DNA from 2 places in the Arthrobacter sp. Y3221159 genome. Region 1 is predicted to be linked to the other one. Evidence: predicted binding sites of a transcription regulator. Region 1 holds the regulator's gene; the other holds the start of a gene.
The links. The regulator LexA, encoded in region 1, represses DNA repair genes until DNA is damaged. The targets are predictions, from matches to a motif close to TCGAACANNTGTTCGA.
Positions count from the first base shown of each region.

Region 2: a site for LexA is predicted at 6,354-6,369, ahead of AC5RT3_RS16500 (DUF6504 family protein). Genes of this name have one in related genera too.

Region 1 is NZ_JBNHFC010000007.1:40,132-47,942, reverse strand. Features, by position in the region: gene hflX (GTPase HflX) at 61-1,641, shown strand; gene AC5RT3_RS08895 (ATP-dependent DNA helicase) at 1,634-3,691, shown strand; gene lexA (transcriptional repressor LexA) at 3,764-4,498, opposite strand; gene AC5RT3_RS08885 (LysM peptidoglycan-binding domain-containing protein) at 4,936-5,349, shown strand; gene AC5RT3_RS08880 (histidinol-phosphate transaminase) at 5,463-6,581, shown strand; gene hisB (imidazoleglycerol-phosphate dehydratase HisB) at 6,645-7,271, shown strand; gene hisH (imidazole glycerol phosphate synthase subunit HisH) at 7,268-7,811, shown strand, end outside.
Region 2 is NZ_JBNHFC010000017.1:54,704-62,514, forward strand. Features, by position in the region: gene AC5RT3_RS16485 (HIT family protein) at 1-357, opposite strand, end outside; gene thrS (threonine--tRNA ligase) at 376-2,385, opposite strand; gene AC5RT3_RS16495 (DNA polymerase III subunit alpha) at 2,502-5,990, opposite strand; gene AC5RT3_RS16500 (DUF6504 family protein) at 5,987-6,325, opposite strand; gene AC5RT3_RS16505 (hypothetical protein) at 6,485-6,874, shown strand; gene AC5RT3_RS16510 (chorismate mutase) at 6,907-7,227, opposite strand; gene AC5RT3_RS16515 (VOC family protein) at 7,247-7,669, shown strand; gene AC5RT3_RS16520 (SOS response-associated peptidase) at 7,695-7,811, opposite strand, start outside.

The sequences.
Region 1 (7,811 bases):
ACTTCCCCACAGACCAGCAATCGGCACTATTCTGGAACTGCCGAATCTTCAAAGGAGACCATGACCAGCCAGCCCAACACCGGATCCGAACCAGCCGCCCAGGACATGAGCCCTGCGGAAATCCAGGCTGTGATCGACCGGATTCTCTCCAAGGACGTACCGGCCAGGAATCTCAGCACGCCCCGCGGAGAAGAACGCGGCAACGGCAAGCCCGTGCTGGGTGCGGCACAGGCCATCTCCCGCCTGGACGAAGAGCACACCACGTTCGACGGCGACCAGCAGGACCTTGAGGAACGCCGCGCCCTCCGGCGCACCGCCGGCCTCTCCACCGAACTGGTAGACGTCACCGAGGTCGAATACCGCCAGCTGCGCCTGGAGCGCGTGGTCCTGGCCGGGCTCTGGTCCGAGGGAACCCTTGCCGACGCCGAAAACTCGCTCCGCGAGCTTGCGGCACTTGCCGAGACAGCCGGTTCAGAGGTGCTGGACGGCCTGGTGCAGCGCCGGGACAAGCCGGATCCCGGTACGTTTCTGGGCTCCGGAAAAGCCCAGGAACTCAAGGACATCGTGATGTCCACCGGCGCGGATACCGTGATCGTCGACGCCGAACTTGCCCCGTCCCAGCGGCGCGGGCTTGAAGACATCGTCAAGGTCAAGGTGATCGACCGCACTGCCCTGATCCTGGACATCTTCGCCCAGCACGCCAAGAGCCGGGAAGGCAAGGCACAGGTTGAGCTCGCGCAGCTCGAATACCTGCTTCCCCGCCTCCGCGGCTGGGGTGAGTCGATGTCCCGCCAGGCCGGTGGCCAGGTGGGTGGCGCGGCCGCCGGCATGGGCTCCCGCGGCCCCGGTGAGACGAAGATCGAACTGGACCGCCGGCGGATCCGCACCCGCATGGCCAAGCTGCGGCGCGAAATCGCCGCGATGAAGCCGGCCCGCGAAACCAAGCGCGCCAACCGCCGTCGTAATGCCGTTCCCTCCGTGGCCATCGCCGGGTACACCAACGCCGGGAAGTCTTCCCTGCTGAACCGCCTGACGGACGCGGGCGTGCTGGTCGAAAACGCCCTGTTCGCCACGCTGGACCCCACGGTGCGCAAGGCCGAAACGGCGGACGGTCTGGGGTACACCCTGGCGGATACGGTCGGTTTTGTCCGGTCCCTGCCCACCCAACTGGTGGAGGCCTTCCGTTCCACGCTGGAGGAAGTGGCTGACGCCGACCTCATCCTGCACGTAGTGGATGCCTCACACCCGGATCCCGAAGGCCAGATTGCTGCCGTCCGCAAGGTCTTCAGCGAGGTGGATGCGCGCAAGATCCCGGAGATCATCGTGCTGAACAAGGCCGACGCAGCGGACCCCTTCGTGGTGGAGCGGCTTAAGCAGCGCGAGCCGCGCCACGTGGTGGTTTCGGCGCGTACCGGAGAGGGGATCGCGGAACTGCTCCGCGTAATCAGCGAATCCATCCCGCGGCCCAGCGTCAAGATGGAACTGCTCCTTCCCTACAACCGCGGCGACCTGCTCAGCAAACTGCACGACTCCGACGCTGAAATCATCAGCCTTGACCACGTCGAGGCAGGTACCCGGGCCGTCGTCATGGTGCGGGAAGGCCTAGCGGCCGAACTGGAACCCTTCGCCGCAAATGACTGACCTCGTGGCCGGCGAAGCCACGGAAACGGCCGGCGGGCAGCTCGCCATCGAGCTGCTCGACCGGGCCGTTGCCGCCATGGGCGGGCAGAGCCGCACCGGGCAGCACGAAATGGCCAGGCAGGTGGCGCGCGCCATCGAAACGGGGAACCACCTGCTGGTACAGGCGGGAACCGGAACCGGCAAGTCCCTCGCGTACCTGGTTCCGCTGATTGCCCACGCCCTCGAAAGCAACAAGCCTGCCCTGGTTTCCACCGCCACGCTGGCACTGCAGACGCAGATCGTGGGCCGGGACCTGCCCCGCCTCCTCAAGGCGATCACTCCTGCCCTGGAGCGGCCGGTGAAGGTGGCACTGGTCAAGGGCCGTTCCAACTACGTCTGCCGGCACAAGCTCGAAGGCGGGTTCCCTTCGGAGGAGCCCGCCGAGGGGCAGCTGTTTTCGCTGGGGGAGGACACCAGTGTTCCCCATTTTGCCGCAACGGTCGGCGGTCCCGCCTCGCAGCTTGGCAAGGAGGTGGTGCGGCTGCGCGAGTGGGCGGAGAAGACCGCCACCGGCGACCGCGACGAACTCCTTCCCGGTGTGACCGACCGCGCCTGGCGGCAGGTCTCGGTGACCTCGATGGAATGCCTGGGTTCACAGAAGTGCCCCCTGGCTGCGGAATGCTTCAGCGAGCTGGCACGCCAGGACGCGGCCGAGGCCGACGTCGTGGTCACCAACCACGCCATGCTGGCTGTCAGCGCCTTCGAAGGGCTGGCCGTCCTGCCAGAGTATGACGTTGTGGTGGTGGACGAGGCCCACGAGCTGCAGGACCGGGTCACGGGAGCCGTCACCGGCCAGCTCTCCGTGGCCATGGTCCACGCCGCCGCCTCCAGCGCGCGGAAGCACACGGCCATCACCGTGGACGCCCTCAACGCCGCCGCCGCCAACCTCGAACTGGCCCTCGCGGGCGCGCCGAACGGGCTGCTGCCCAACGGCCTGAACGACGAACAGCTGGACTGCATCGACCAGCTGCGTGAGGCCTGCCGCGCGGCGCTGTCCGATTCCAAGGGGGACAGCAGCACGACGCCCGACGGCGGGAGGCAGCTTGCGCGGTCCCGCCTGATGCTCATCCTGGAATTGTGCGAGCGGCTGCTTGCGGCCCGGGACAACAGGGAAGTGGTGTGGTTCTCGCGTGCCAGTTCCTTCGACCCCGGCCAGGGGTATTCGCAGCCCGACGAATCCGCGCCCGTGCTGGTCAACATCGCGCCACTGTCCGTGGCAGGCCGGCTGCGGGAGGGCCTCTTTGCCGATCACACCGTGATCCTGACATCCGCCACCCTGGCCATCGGATCAGCGTTCGAGCCCGCCGCCGGGGGTCTCGGCCTGGTGGGAGACGGCGCCCCCAGCTGGACCGGCGTGGACGTGGGCTCGCCCTTCGACTACCCGAAGCAGGGCATACTGTACGTTGCCGGCCACCTGCCCAAACCGGGCCGGGGCGCATCGCCGGAATCGCTGGCCGAATTGGAGGCGCTCATCCGCGCATCCGGCGGCGGGGCGCTCTGCCTGTTCTCCTCACGGCGCGCCGCCGAGGAAGCAGCCGAGGCGCTTCGCCCCAAGCTCGGTGTGACAGTCCTTTGCCAGGGCGATTCCACCATGACGGCCCTGGTCAAGCAATTCGCCGACGAACCGGACACCTGCCTGTTCGGAACCATGTCCCTGTGGCAGGGAGTAGACGTCCCCGGCGGATCGTGCCGGCTGGTGGTCATCGACCGCATTCCGTTCCCGCGGCCCGACGATCCGCTCATGACGGCGCGGTCCCGTGCGGTGGCGCAGGCGGGCGGCAACGGGTTCATGTCGGTGTCCGCCACCCATGCCGCCATCCGGCTGGCCCAGGGGGCAGGCCGCCTGATCCGGTCCACCGGCGACAAGGGAGTGGTGGCGGTGCTGGATTCACGCCTTGCCACCGAGCGCTACGCCGGGTTCCTGCGGGGGGCTCTGCCCCCGTTCTGGGCCACGACGGACCGGAAGACAGCGGTAGCAGCCCTTGAGCGGCTGGCCGCGGAGGCCCACTGACAGACGGCACCCTCCCGTGAAAGGGGAAGGTGCCGTCTTTTTCGAACTATAAAGTTGTTGGTCCTGCTCTCCCTAGAGCGAGCGCAGGACCGAGACCACTTTGCCCATGATGGTGGCGTGGTCGCCAAGAATCGGTTCGTACTGGGTGTTCTGCGGGAGCAGCCAGGTATGGCCGTCACGCTGGCGGAAGGTCTTGACCGTGGCCTCATCGTCCAGGAGCGCCGCCACGATATCGCCGTTGGCGGCATCCGCCTGGCGCCGCACCACCACCCAGTCACCGTCGCAGATGGCGGCGTCCACCATGGAATCGCCCGCCACCCGAAGCATGAACAGCTCGCCCTGTCCCACCAGCTGGCGGGGGAGCGGCATGACGTCCTCCACCAGTTGGTCGGCCAGGATGGGACCGCCGGCGGCGATCCGGCCGACCAGTGGCACCATGGCGGTGTCCACTGCGGTGGGCAGCTCCGTTACTGTGGCACCCGCGTCCTGGGGCAGCGAAACCGAAGGACCGCCGGTCTTTGCGGGTCCGCCATCCAGTGTGAGAGGCGTGAGTACCTCCATGGCCCGGGGCCGCTTCGGATCCCGCCGGAGGTAGCCCAGCTTCTCCAGTTGTGAGAGCTGGTGGGTGACGCTGGACAGGCTGGCCAGACCCACAGTGTCGCCAATTTCGCGCATCGAGGGCGGGTAGCCGTTCTCGTTGACCGAGCGCTGGATGGTTTCCAGAATTTTCTTCTGCCGCGGCGTGAGCCCCTTCGCGGCCCTTTTCGGCTGCGAGGCTGCCCTGCCCCCGGTGGCTGCTGCTGCCATATTCGCCAATGCCTTTCGGTTGCCACCGGGCTTTCCAAGGCTCCGGACTGGGTGACTTGCCCTTTTGTCAGACCCTGCTGATCAGCTTCAAGGGTGGTTGTTTCCTGTTTCAAAGCTAGGCCAGCCACTTTGCTTTTTCAAACATTTGTTCTAGCGAGTCTCGACATTATTCGTTGATAGGTGCTAAAACTGGAGAGGCAAAAGTTCGAATATGTGTTCTAGTCAAGTGCACGGTATTCGAAAACCGTTCGAATGCGAAGGCCGGAATGTCAGTGGTGCCGGGCAGGCTGGACCTCGTAAAGCAGGAAGTCACCAGTCCCCGCCCCCAGGCGGAGAACGCACCAAGGCATTAGAGGCACTAACGGCAGTACCGGCACTACAGGCACCACAGCACGATTTTTCCCCGGCAGCACAGGATGGTCCAGGAGGGCTCAGACATGTCAGCTATATCCGCTTCGCAGGCAAACGCTCCGCAGGCCTCTGCCCGGCAGGCTTTGCAGCACGCCACGCCCGGAACCCCGGGCGGCCCGGCGCCCCTGCCTCCCCTTCGTCTGACCCGGCGGGGAAAGATCGTCCTGATCGGTATCCCGCTTGTGCTGCTGGCGGCCCTGCTGCTGTCCCTGGCAGGGTTCTTTAACTCGCCGGCCAAGGCCTCCGACACTGCTGAAGACCTCACGGTGACCCCCACGGTGACCGTTACAGTCCAGTCCGGACAGTCGTTGTGGTCCATCGCTGGAACTGTCGCCCCCGACCGTGATGCCCGGGACGTGGTTGCCGACATCGTCCAGCTGAATAACCTCCCTGCAGGGGCGGTCTTGCCCGGCCAGCAGTTGTACGTCCCCACCAGCTGAGGCAGCGTCCGCCCCAACATGCGCCGGGTGCGGCCTTGCCGCAGGCCGCACGCCCAGCGCGAACACCGGCTGTCACATTTTCCGGTCTCCGGGACGGCCACTAAACTGTTCAGGTGAATGACCAGCTAGAGCGTCTGAACCGGCTTCCCCTCCGCAGCAACCTCCGCGGGCTGACCCCCTACGGGGCGCCCCAGCTGGATGTCCCCATCCTCCTGAACGTCAACGAAAACTCGCACGGCGTTCCGGCTGACGTCAGGGCCGCCATCACCGCAGCCGTGGCCGACGCGGCCACCAGCCTCAACCGGTATCCGGACCGGGAGTTCACCGACCTCCGTCGTGCGCTGGCCGAGTACCTGGGCCACGGACTGGACGCGTCCAACCTGTGGGCCGCCAACGGCTCCAATGAAGTGCTCCAGCAGATCCTCCAGGCGTTCGGCGGTCCCGGCCGCACGGCCCTTGGCTTCCCGCCCACGTATTCCATGTATCCGCTGCTGGCCAGCGGAACGGATACCGGATACATCAAGGGCCAACGCGCCGGCGATTACGGGCTGAGCGCCGAATCCGCGGCCCGCCAGGTGAAGGAACTCCAGCCCAACATCGTCTTCCTCTGCTCACCCAACAACCCCACCGGAACCGGTCTCGGGCTGGATGTGGTGGAAGCCGTTTACGAGGCCGGAGCAGCAAGCCAAACCATCGTCATTGTGGACGAGGCTTACCACGAGTTCGCCCATGACGGCACCCCCAGCGCATTGACCCTCCTGCCCGGACGGGAGCGGCTTATCGTTTCCCGCACCATGAGCAAGGCGTTTGCCCTCGCGGGTGCACGCCTCGGCTACATGGCGGCAGCCCCCGAAGTCACGGATGCCCTGCGCCTGGTCCGCCTGCCTTACCACCTGTCCGCCGTCACGCAGGCAACAGCGCTGGCGGCCCTGCAGCACCGCGAAGCCCTCATGGCCGACGTCGAAGACATCAAGAAGCAGCGCGACCGCATCGTCACCGAACTGACGCGGCTGGGACTCAAGCCCGCAGCCTCGGACTCCAACTTCGTCTTCTTCGGCGGCCTGGAGAACCCCCGCCAGGTCTGGCAGGAGCTGCTGGATGCCGGCGTGCTGATCCGCGACGTCGGGATCCCCGGCCACCTCCGCGTCACGGCAGGAACTGAGAGCGAAACCACAGCATTCCTCACCGCCCTGGAAAGCATCCTTGCCAGTCAGGCCGCGCTTCCCGCCTAGACTTGAAGTACCGGCGCTGGACGCCGTGCCACACTCCTTCTCCCGCAAAAAGGACACCTGACCATGAGTTCCACCGGATCGAACACGGCCGCGGCCCGGACCGCGCGCATGGAGCGCGCCACCAGTGAGTCGTCCGTGCTCGTGGAGATAAACCTCGACGGTACCGGCGTCTCGGACATCGACACGTCCGTGCCCTTCTACGACCACATGCTCACGGCGCTCTGCAAGCACTCGCTCATCGACATGACGGTCAAGGCCACCGGGGACATCCACATCGATGTCCACCACACCGTGGAAGACGTGGCCATCACGTTCGGTGAGGTGCTGCGCACGGCGCTGGGGAACAAGGCGGGGATCCGCCGGTTCGGCGAAGCCACCGTTCCCCTTGACGAGGCACTGGCCCACGCGGTCGTGGACGTGTCAGGCCGGCCCTACCTTGTGCACGGCGGCGAGCCTGCGGGCCAGGAGTACCACCTGATCGGCGGCCACTTCACTGGCTCCCTGACCCGCCACGTCTTCGAGGCGATCACCCTGCACGCCGGCATCTGCCTGCACATGAACGTCATCGCTGGCCGCGACCCGCACCACATCGTGGAGGCCCAGTTCAAGGCGTTCGCGCGCGCCCTGCGGGCAGCCGTGGAACCGGACCCCCGGGTGGAAGGCATCCCCTCCACCAAGGGTGCCCTGTGAGCGGCCAGGTCCTGAAGGACGGCGCAATTATCGATCCGTCCGCCAGCCGGAAGCTGCCTTCCCCTGAAGGAAAGCCCACCGTCACGGTGCTGGACTACGGTTCGGGGAACGTCCGCTCGGCCGTGCGTGCTTTGGAACGGGCCGGCGCCGAGGTAGTGCTCAGCGCCAAGCCCGAGGACGTCCTGAACGCTGACGGCCTGGTGGTCCCGGGCGTCGGCGCCTTCGAAACCGTCATGCGCGAACTGAAGGCCGTCGACGGCATCCGACTCATCGGACGACGGGTTGCCGGGGGCAAGCCCGTCCTCGGTATCTGCGTCGGCCTCCAGGTGCTCTTCGAGGCAGGCGTGGAACACGGCACGGAGGCAGAAGGCATCGGGGAGTGGCCCGGCAAGGTGGAACTCCTGCCCGCCGATGTGGTGCCGCACATGGGCTGGAACACCGTCAAGGTACCGGAAGGCTCGAAGCTCTTTGCCGGCGTCGAGAACGAACGCTTCTACTTCGTGCATTCCTACGGTGTGCAGGAATGGAACTTCGACGTCA
Region 2 (7,811 bases), on a different contig from region 1:
CATGGCGGTCTGCGTGAGGTCGGCAAACTCAGCGGTTTCCTCAAGGGTCAGGTCCGTGTAATCAGGAATGTGGCGGTAGGGGCACACCAGCAGGTGCCCCGGATTGTAGGGGAAGAGGTTCAACACCACGTAGCAGGTCTTGCCGCGGTGGACGATGAGCGCATCCTCGTCCGTGCGGCCCGGCCCCAGGCAGAAAGGGCAGTCGTTTTCGTTCTTGAACTGGTGCTGGCCGCCCTTGATGTAGGCCATGCGGTGCGGAGTCCACAGGCGCTGGAAGGCGTCGGGGACACCGGCGAGGGCAAAGTCGTCGGTAACGCCGGCATCCCCTGGATACCCTGCGCCTGTGTTCTCCTGCACGCTGCTGGTTCCGTTCCGCTAGCTGGTCCGGTTACGGACGGCTTCCGTGATCCGCTTGATTGCCTCGGCCACCGGAACACCGTTGTCCTGGCTTCCGTCACGGAAGCGGAAGGACACGGCACCTGCCTCGGCGTCGTCCCCGCCGGCAATCAGCACGAACGGGATCTTGTCCTTGCTGGCCGTGCGAATCTTCTTCGGGAAGCGGTCCGACGACGTATCCACCTCGGCGCGGATGCCTGCCGCCTTAAGCTGGTCGACGACGTCGAACATGTACTCGTTGAAGGCTTCCGCAACGGGGATGCCCACCACCTGGACGGGCGCCAGCCAGGCCGGGAACGCGCCGGCGTAGTGTTCGGTCAGCACGCCCATGAACCGCTCCACGGAGCCGAAGAGCGCGCGGTGGATCATCACCGGCCGCTGCCGGCTGCCGTCCGCTGCCTGGAACTCCAGTTCGAAGCGCTCGGGCAGGTTGAAGTCCAGCTGGATGGTGGACATCTGCCAGGTGCGGCCCAGGGCGTCCTTCGCCTGCACGGAGATCTTGGGTCCGTAGAAGGCTGCTCCGCCCGGGTCCGGAACAAGTTCCAGCCCCGACTCCTGCGCAACCTCGGCGAGGGTCCTGGTGGCCTCTTCCCAGGCGGCGTCTTCGCCGACATACTTTTCCGGGTCCTTCGTGGATAGCTCCAGGTAAAAGTCGTTCAGGCCGTAGTCCTTGAGCAGGTCCAGGACGAATGTCAGGGTCTTGGTGAGCTCGTCCTTCATCTGTTCGCGGGTGCAGTAGATGTGGGCGTCGTCCTGTGTCATTCCGCGGACCCGGGTGAGGCCGTGGACAACGCCGGACTTCTCATAGCGGTAAACGGATCCGAATTCGAACAGGCGCAGGGGCAGTTCCCGGTAGGACCGGCCGCGGGACCTGAAGATCAGGTTGTGCATGGGGCAGTTCATCGGCTTCAGGTAGTAGTCCTGGGCCGGCTTGCGCACGGTGCCGTCCTCGTTCAGTTCGGCGTCCACCTGCATGGCCGGGAACATGCCGTCCTTGTACCAGTCGAGGTGGCCGGAAACCTCGTAGAGGTGGCCTTTCGTGATGTGCGGCGTGTAGACGAACTCGTAGCCCGCCTCGACGTGGCGCTGGCGTGAGTAGTCCTCCATCTCCTTGCGGATGATGCCGCCCTTGGGGTGGAAGACGGGCAGGCCGGAGCCCAGCTCGTCCGGGAAGGAGAAGAGGTCCAGTTCCGAGCCGAGCTTCCGGTGGTCGCGGCGTTCTGCCTCGGCGAGCCGCTCCTGGTACGCCTTGAGCGCGTCCTTGGTGGGCCAGGCGGTGCCATAGAGGCGCTGCAGCTGCTGGTTCTTCTGGTTGCCCAGCCAGTAGGCGGAGGATGACCGGGTCAGGGCAAAGGCGTTGGAGATGAGCTTGGTGTTGGGCAGGTGCGGCCCGCGGCAGAGGTCGCACCAGACGGTGGTGCCGTCCTTGCGCTCCACGTTGTCGTAGATGGTGATGTCACCGGCACCCACCTCGACGTTCACGCCTTCACCGGCCTCGGCGGCGTCGTTCTTCTTGCCCAGCAGCTCCAGCTTGTAAGGCTCGTTCTTCATGGCCTCACGGGCTTCGTCCTCGTTGACCACGCGGCGGACGAACTTCTGGTTCTGGTTGATGATCTTCTGCATCATCTTCTCGAGGGTCTTGAGGTCCTCGGGGGTGAACGGCTCTGCGACATCGAAGTCGAAGTAGAAGCCGTCGGTGATGTAGGGGCCGATTCCCAGCTTGGCGTCCGGCCGCAACTGCTGGACTGCCTGGGCCATGACGTGGGCGGTGGAGTGGCGGAGCACGTTCAGCCCGTCAGGGGAATCGATGGTGACGCCTTCGACGTCGGCGCCCTCGGGAAGTTCCTGGTCCAGGTCCTTCAGTTCGCCGTTGACGCGGGCCACAACTACATCGCGGCGCTCAAAGAAGAGTTCCGCACCGGTTGTCCCGGTAGTCACCTTGGTCTCTTCGCCATCGACGACGAGGGTGATCTGCTGGGCATCTGACACGGGTGTCTCCTATTCAAAGTTCAGGCTTCATAGCTTGTGGCGTACGGGGACCACAGCCAGCCATCGTCAATGCTATCTGTTCGGGGATAGGCCGACCAACGCGGCGCACGGCAGTGTCAGCCGTTGAATCCGGTAATGGCGAGGCTTCTGCTGATCCCGTCCAGAGGATGTGGCACGTCCGGCGCCTGGGCTGCGGGATCCGGGAACGGCAGGGTTTCGGTCCGGCTCAGGTCCCAGGCCATGCTGGCACTCAAACTGATTCCCCGGGGACCGGTCCGCCGGGTGGTACCCCTGATCAGGAGCAGCCGGGTGCCGAACAGGAGCATCCCAGCTTTTTCCTGGGCCTCGTGGAAGAAGACAGAGTCAACACAGCCGGTGCCGTCGTCGATGCTGATGAACACCACCCGCCTGCCGCCCCGCATGGGAGGCGTCTGGGTGGCCACACGCACCCCGGCCACCAGGACCTCCGTACCGTTGCGCAGGCCCAGCAGTTTGTCTGCGGTGGTGACGCCCAGCCTGTCCAGCAGGGGCCGGTGGCTGTCCATCAGGTGGGTACTGACGTCCACCGCCATCAGGTCAAGCTCTGCCCGGACGTTTTCCACCAGGGTTGGTTCCGGCAGTCCCGGGGCGACATTCCGGAGTTCAACATCCCCAAGGGGCAGCGGTAACTGTCCCTCCAGGACCTCGACGCCTTTCCTGCTGCTGCCGGACGCCTGGAGCTTCTGCAGATGCTGCACCAGGTCTGCCCGGTTGGCAGTACCTCCCGCCTCCCGGTGCAGTGAATCGAAGGCACCCAGCTGCGCGAGCCTTTTGATGTTTGGCTTGCTGATTTTCGACCTTGCCCGGAGGTCGGCCAGCGATTCGTACGGCTGTCCGGCAACGATTCTCTTCAACTCTGTCCTGGAGAGCCCGTAAATACCGTTGAGGCTCAGCCGGATACCGAGTTTTCCGGCGTCAGGGCCGGACTGGACCCGCTCCACCCGGTACTCAGCCTTGCTGAGGTTGATATCAAGAGGAAGGATAGGGATGCCCAGCCTTCTCGCCTCGGCAACCAGCAGCCGTTTGGGGTACATGCCCGGATCGTGCTCCCACAGCCCGGCAAGGAATGCCTCGGGGTGGTGGGTTTTCAGCCAGGCTGACTGGTAGGTGGGCACAGCGAAGGCCGCACCGTGGGCTTTGCAGAAACCGAAGCTGGCAAAGGATTTAAGGGTGTCCCAAACCTTGTCAACGACGTCTGCTGAATACCCCTTCACTTTTGCCTTCCTTCGGAAATAATCTTCGACGCCGGCTTCGCCTTCTTCGCTGCTCAGGGCCCTGCGGAACTCGTCCGCTTTGGCCAAGCCGCACCCGGTCATGACGTCGAACGTCCTCAGGATCTGCTCGTGGAACACGGTCACGCCGTGTGTTTCCGCCAGCACCGGTTTCAGGTCGGGGTGGGGGTAGACCTCCGGGGCAAACCCGTGCCGGTGTTCAAGGAAGGGCCGCACCATATCCGACTTCATGGGCCCGGGCCGGAACAGCGAAATATCGATGATGAGGTCGTTGAATTCACGCGGGGCCATCTTGCCGATCAGCTCGCGCTGGCCCGGTGATTCGATCTGGAAGCAGCCTAAAGTGTGCGTGCTGCGGATCAGTTCGTAGGTGGGCTCGTCATCGAGCGGCACGGCGTTGAGGTCGATGTGGCCGTTGTCAGCAATATAGGCTGGTCCCGAACCATCCGCCCCGGCAGGGTGCCGGCCGGCAGTAACAACCTCATTCTTTGAAGGATGAATCCGGATGATTTCCCGGACCGCGAATGCCATGGCGCTTTGCATCCGCACACCCAGGACATCGAGCTTCAGCATGCCCATGGGGTCCATGTCGTGCTTGTCGAACTGGCTCATGGGCAGCCCCAGTCCGCTGGGCTGTACCGGGGTGCGGTCCAGGAGCGTGGCGTCACCGAGGATCACCCCACAGGGATGCATGGAGATGTGGCGTGGCAGCCGGTCAAGGCGTTCGGTCAGGTCCACCAGCAGATCGAGCTGCTGGTTGCCGTCGGCATCGCGCTGCTCAACCCTTCCGGCGAACTCCTTGAGTTCGGGCTTTTCCTGCAGCGCTTCACGGAACTTGCGGGCCGAGAAGCGCCACAGCTGCTTGGCGATCTCACCCACTTCGCCGTCATCCATGCCGAGTGCCATACCGGCATCGCGTACCGCTCCCCTGGCCCGGTAACCGTTCTGCATGCTCATCAACGTGACCCGCTCGGCACCGAACCGCTCGAAAATCCGCCGGTAGACGTTATGGCGCTCGGCACTTTCGACGTCGATGTCGATGTCCGGCAGGGTTGCCCGGTCCTGGGAGAGGAAACGCTCGAAGATCAGGTCATGCTGGAGGGGGTTCACGTGGCTGACATCGATGAGGTAGTTCACAAGGCTGGAAGCGCCGGATCCGCGGGCCGCAGCCCGGACACCCATGTCCTGGATCATCCTGGACACCTCTGCCACTGTCAGGAAGTAGGAGGAAAAACCGAGGTTCCGGATGATACGCAGTTCATGCTCAAGCCGTGACTCCATGGTTCTTTCCGCCGCCCCGCTGATGCCTGGAAACCGCCTGCCGATCCCTGCATTGCAACGCTCCACCAGCTCCTGGTGCGGGTCCTGGCTGATCCCCAGCACGGCTGTCTCCGGCACAACAGGCTGCTTCCACCCCATATCGGCAGCGGGATCAATCCGGCACAGGTCGGCGAGCGCCTCGGTCTGCGTCATCAGCTGCTTAAGGTCAGCGGCACCGTAACCTGCGGCAGCGATGATTTCCTTGCCGAGCAGGAGCATCTGGTCAGCAGACTTTAGCCAGCCCTGGCCGGTGGGTTGCAGCAGCGGTTCGGTGGCGAGCTCCGGAAGCGATTTCAGGGTCCTTGCCGAATCAAGAACGTCAGCTGTGGGTGCGCCGTCTGCAGCACAGTACCGGACTGCGTTTGTCAGGATCGCCGGTACGTGGTGTTCCTCGGCAAGCCGGAGCATGCGGACTGCGTGGGCAGTGCTCAATGGTGACCCCGGGGCGCTGAGCTGGGAGACAATCTCTGCCACCACCGTCCCGCCTGGCATGGCATCCAGCCATTGCTTAAAAAGGGTACGCGGGCGGAGATAGCGCCGGCCTCCCATTGCCCGGCCAACATCCGAATCAGGGCCGATCAGGACAGTCAGTACCGGCTTGAGGGTCTGGGGATCAAGCGTCCGGGAGGCAAGTTCGGCACGTGTCACGGCAACCGGCACCGCTCCCCCGGCTTTTCCCGTTGTCCGTGCGTGGGCATCGGAGATCAGGCGGCACAAGGCCCGATAGCCGGCACCGTTGTTGTGCCCGCGGGCAAGGACAACCACCCTGCCTGCCACCTGGGTACGGTGGTCGCCGTCGTCGTCAAGGACCGCAAGGTCAACTCCGACGATGGGATCCAAACCGGCAGCCATGCAGGCCTTAAGGTGCTTGATGGTTCCATACAGGCCGTCGCGGTCCGTGCAGGCAAGGGCGGTGGCGCCGTCCGCGGCGGCAGCCTGTGCCAGTTCATCCGGCCAGGAAACCCCATAGTGGGCGCTGAATGCGGTGGAGACGTGAAGGTGCGTGAAGCTCATGCTGTTCTGGGCCGGAGGGCATCATGGATCCGCACGAGCCGCCAGCGGCCACTGCGGATATGGCGGGAAAGGTCAAGGGTCAGTGGTTCACCGTGCGCCGTGCTTCCGGCGGCTCCACCCGGGGACGGCAATACCTGCACCCGCCAGATTTCATGGTCCACCACCCCGGGACCGCTCCCCAAAGGCGCCCTGCTGTCTTCCGCCCACCACTGCCGGCGCTCATACCAGCGCATTGGTTCGGCACAGACATCGTAGGACCTGCCGGCCCAAACAAGGCTTACAGGTTGGCCCTCAGGAGAGCACAGGACATCAACGGATTCGCTGAACATGCCCATGGCGCCTCCCGGAATAACCTGACCCTATTCGAATATGTGTTCGAACAGTTCAAGTCTACGCCCGGTTCAGCCCAATGCATAGAAAGGGGTCGCAGGGCTTCCCCGCCGTTACCGGACAAGGGGGTGGACGGAGCGGAAAGCAGGGAGCAGGATGGAGCCATGGAAACCCAAGACGCACTCCTCAAGCAGGCAAGCCTCAAGGCACAGGACTCCACCCTCGTGGCCACCTTCGACATCGACGGCACCATTCCAGGGTCCGGCGCATATGTCGTGGGAATGGTCGGGGCCACACCGGATTATTCGTCGCAACGGCGGCTGTGCATTGAGTTCATGAACGGGGAGGCCATTGCCTTCTACTCGTTCAACCGCGAACAGGGCATTGAGGAGAACTACGACCTGTCAGGTGTATCGCACTCCGAAAACACCATTACCGGGCAGTTTCCCAAGGCAGCCATCAACGGGCTGGGGCAGGGGCATGTCATCTCCGCCTTCAGTGAGGCGGACGGCCGGGAATTCCAGTCCGGCGTCCCGGTAGAGGAAGCCCTGTAAGGCTTCCTCTTTTTCTTGCCCTGGCGCGGGGTTCAGCTGGATTCTTTGTGGACCCGCATCTCGAGTTCAATGAAGCCCGAGATCATGGCCCGGTACGTGGATTCCACGATGTCCGGGTCAATGTCCTTCTTCTCAGCGGCCGAACGGACGTGTTCGATAATCCGTTCCACGCGGTCGGGCGCACGGACCTCCGCGTCGTCGCCCTTCAGGGTGCCGGCGATGCGAATCAGCCGTTCGCGGCGGGCGATGAGGGTGACGATCTGTTCATCCACCTCATCCACAGCAACCCGGACGGCAGCGAGCTGTTCTTTGTCGGCCAAAGCGTCCCGATCGTTTCCTTGAATAGTTGCCATCGTCTGACAGTATCGAAGCATGCAGCCAAGAGTCGACTTCATTTCACTGGGCGTCCGCAGCGTTCCAGCGTCCAGGGCGTTCTACGTGGATGGCCTGGGCTGGCCGGTCCACAAGGAGGTTGCCGGGGACGTGGTGTTCATCCAGGTCAACCATGGCCTGGTGCTTTCACTCTGGGACGCGGGGCAGATGCAGGCGGAAGCAGGCGTCAGCGCCCCCGGGCCGGTCCCCTGCATCACCCTCAGCCAAAACCTGGCGAGCGTTGAGGAGGTGGACCAGGTAATGGCGGAGGCGGCGGCCGCGGGTGCCGCCATTGTTGCCGAGCCGGTCACCCAGCCGTGGGGCGGCTATACAGGGTACTTCGCGGACCCGGACGGTTTCCGCTGGGAAGTGGCGTACAACCCCACCTGGGCTGTGGACGACGACGGTTCAGTCACCGTCTAAGTCAACGCCGCCGGGGCGGGGACTCCTAGAACAGCGCCTCCACGGGCCTGATCAGTTCCGGACCGTTGTTGCGCACGTTGCCCACTTCCTTGCCCACCGACTCCACGCGCCAGTCCGCAGCAACGTCCTTGACGCCGGACCG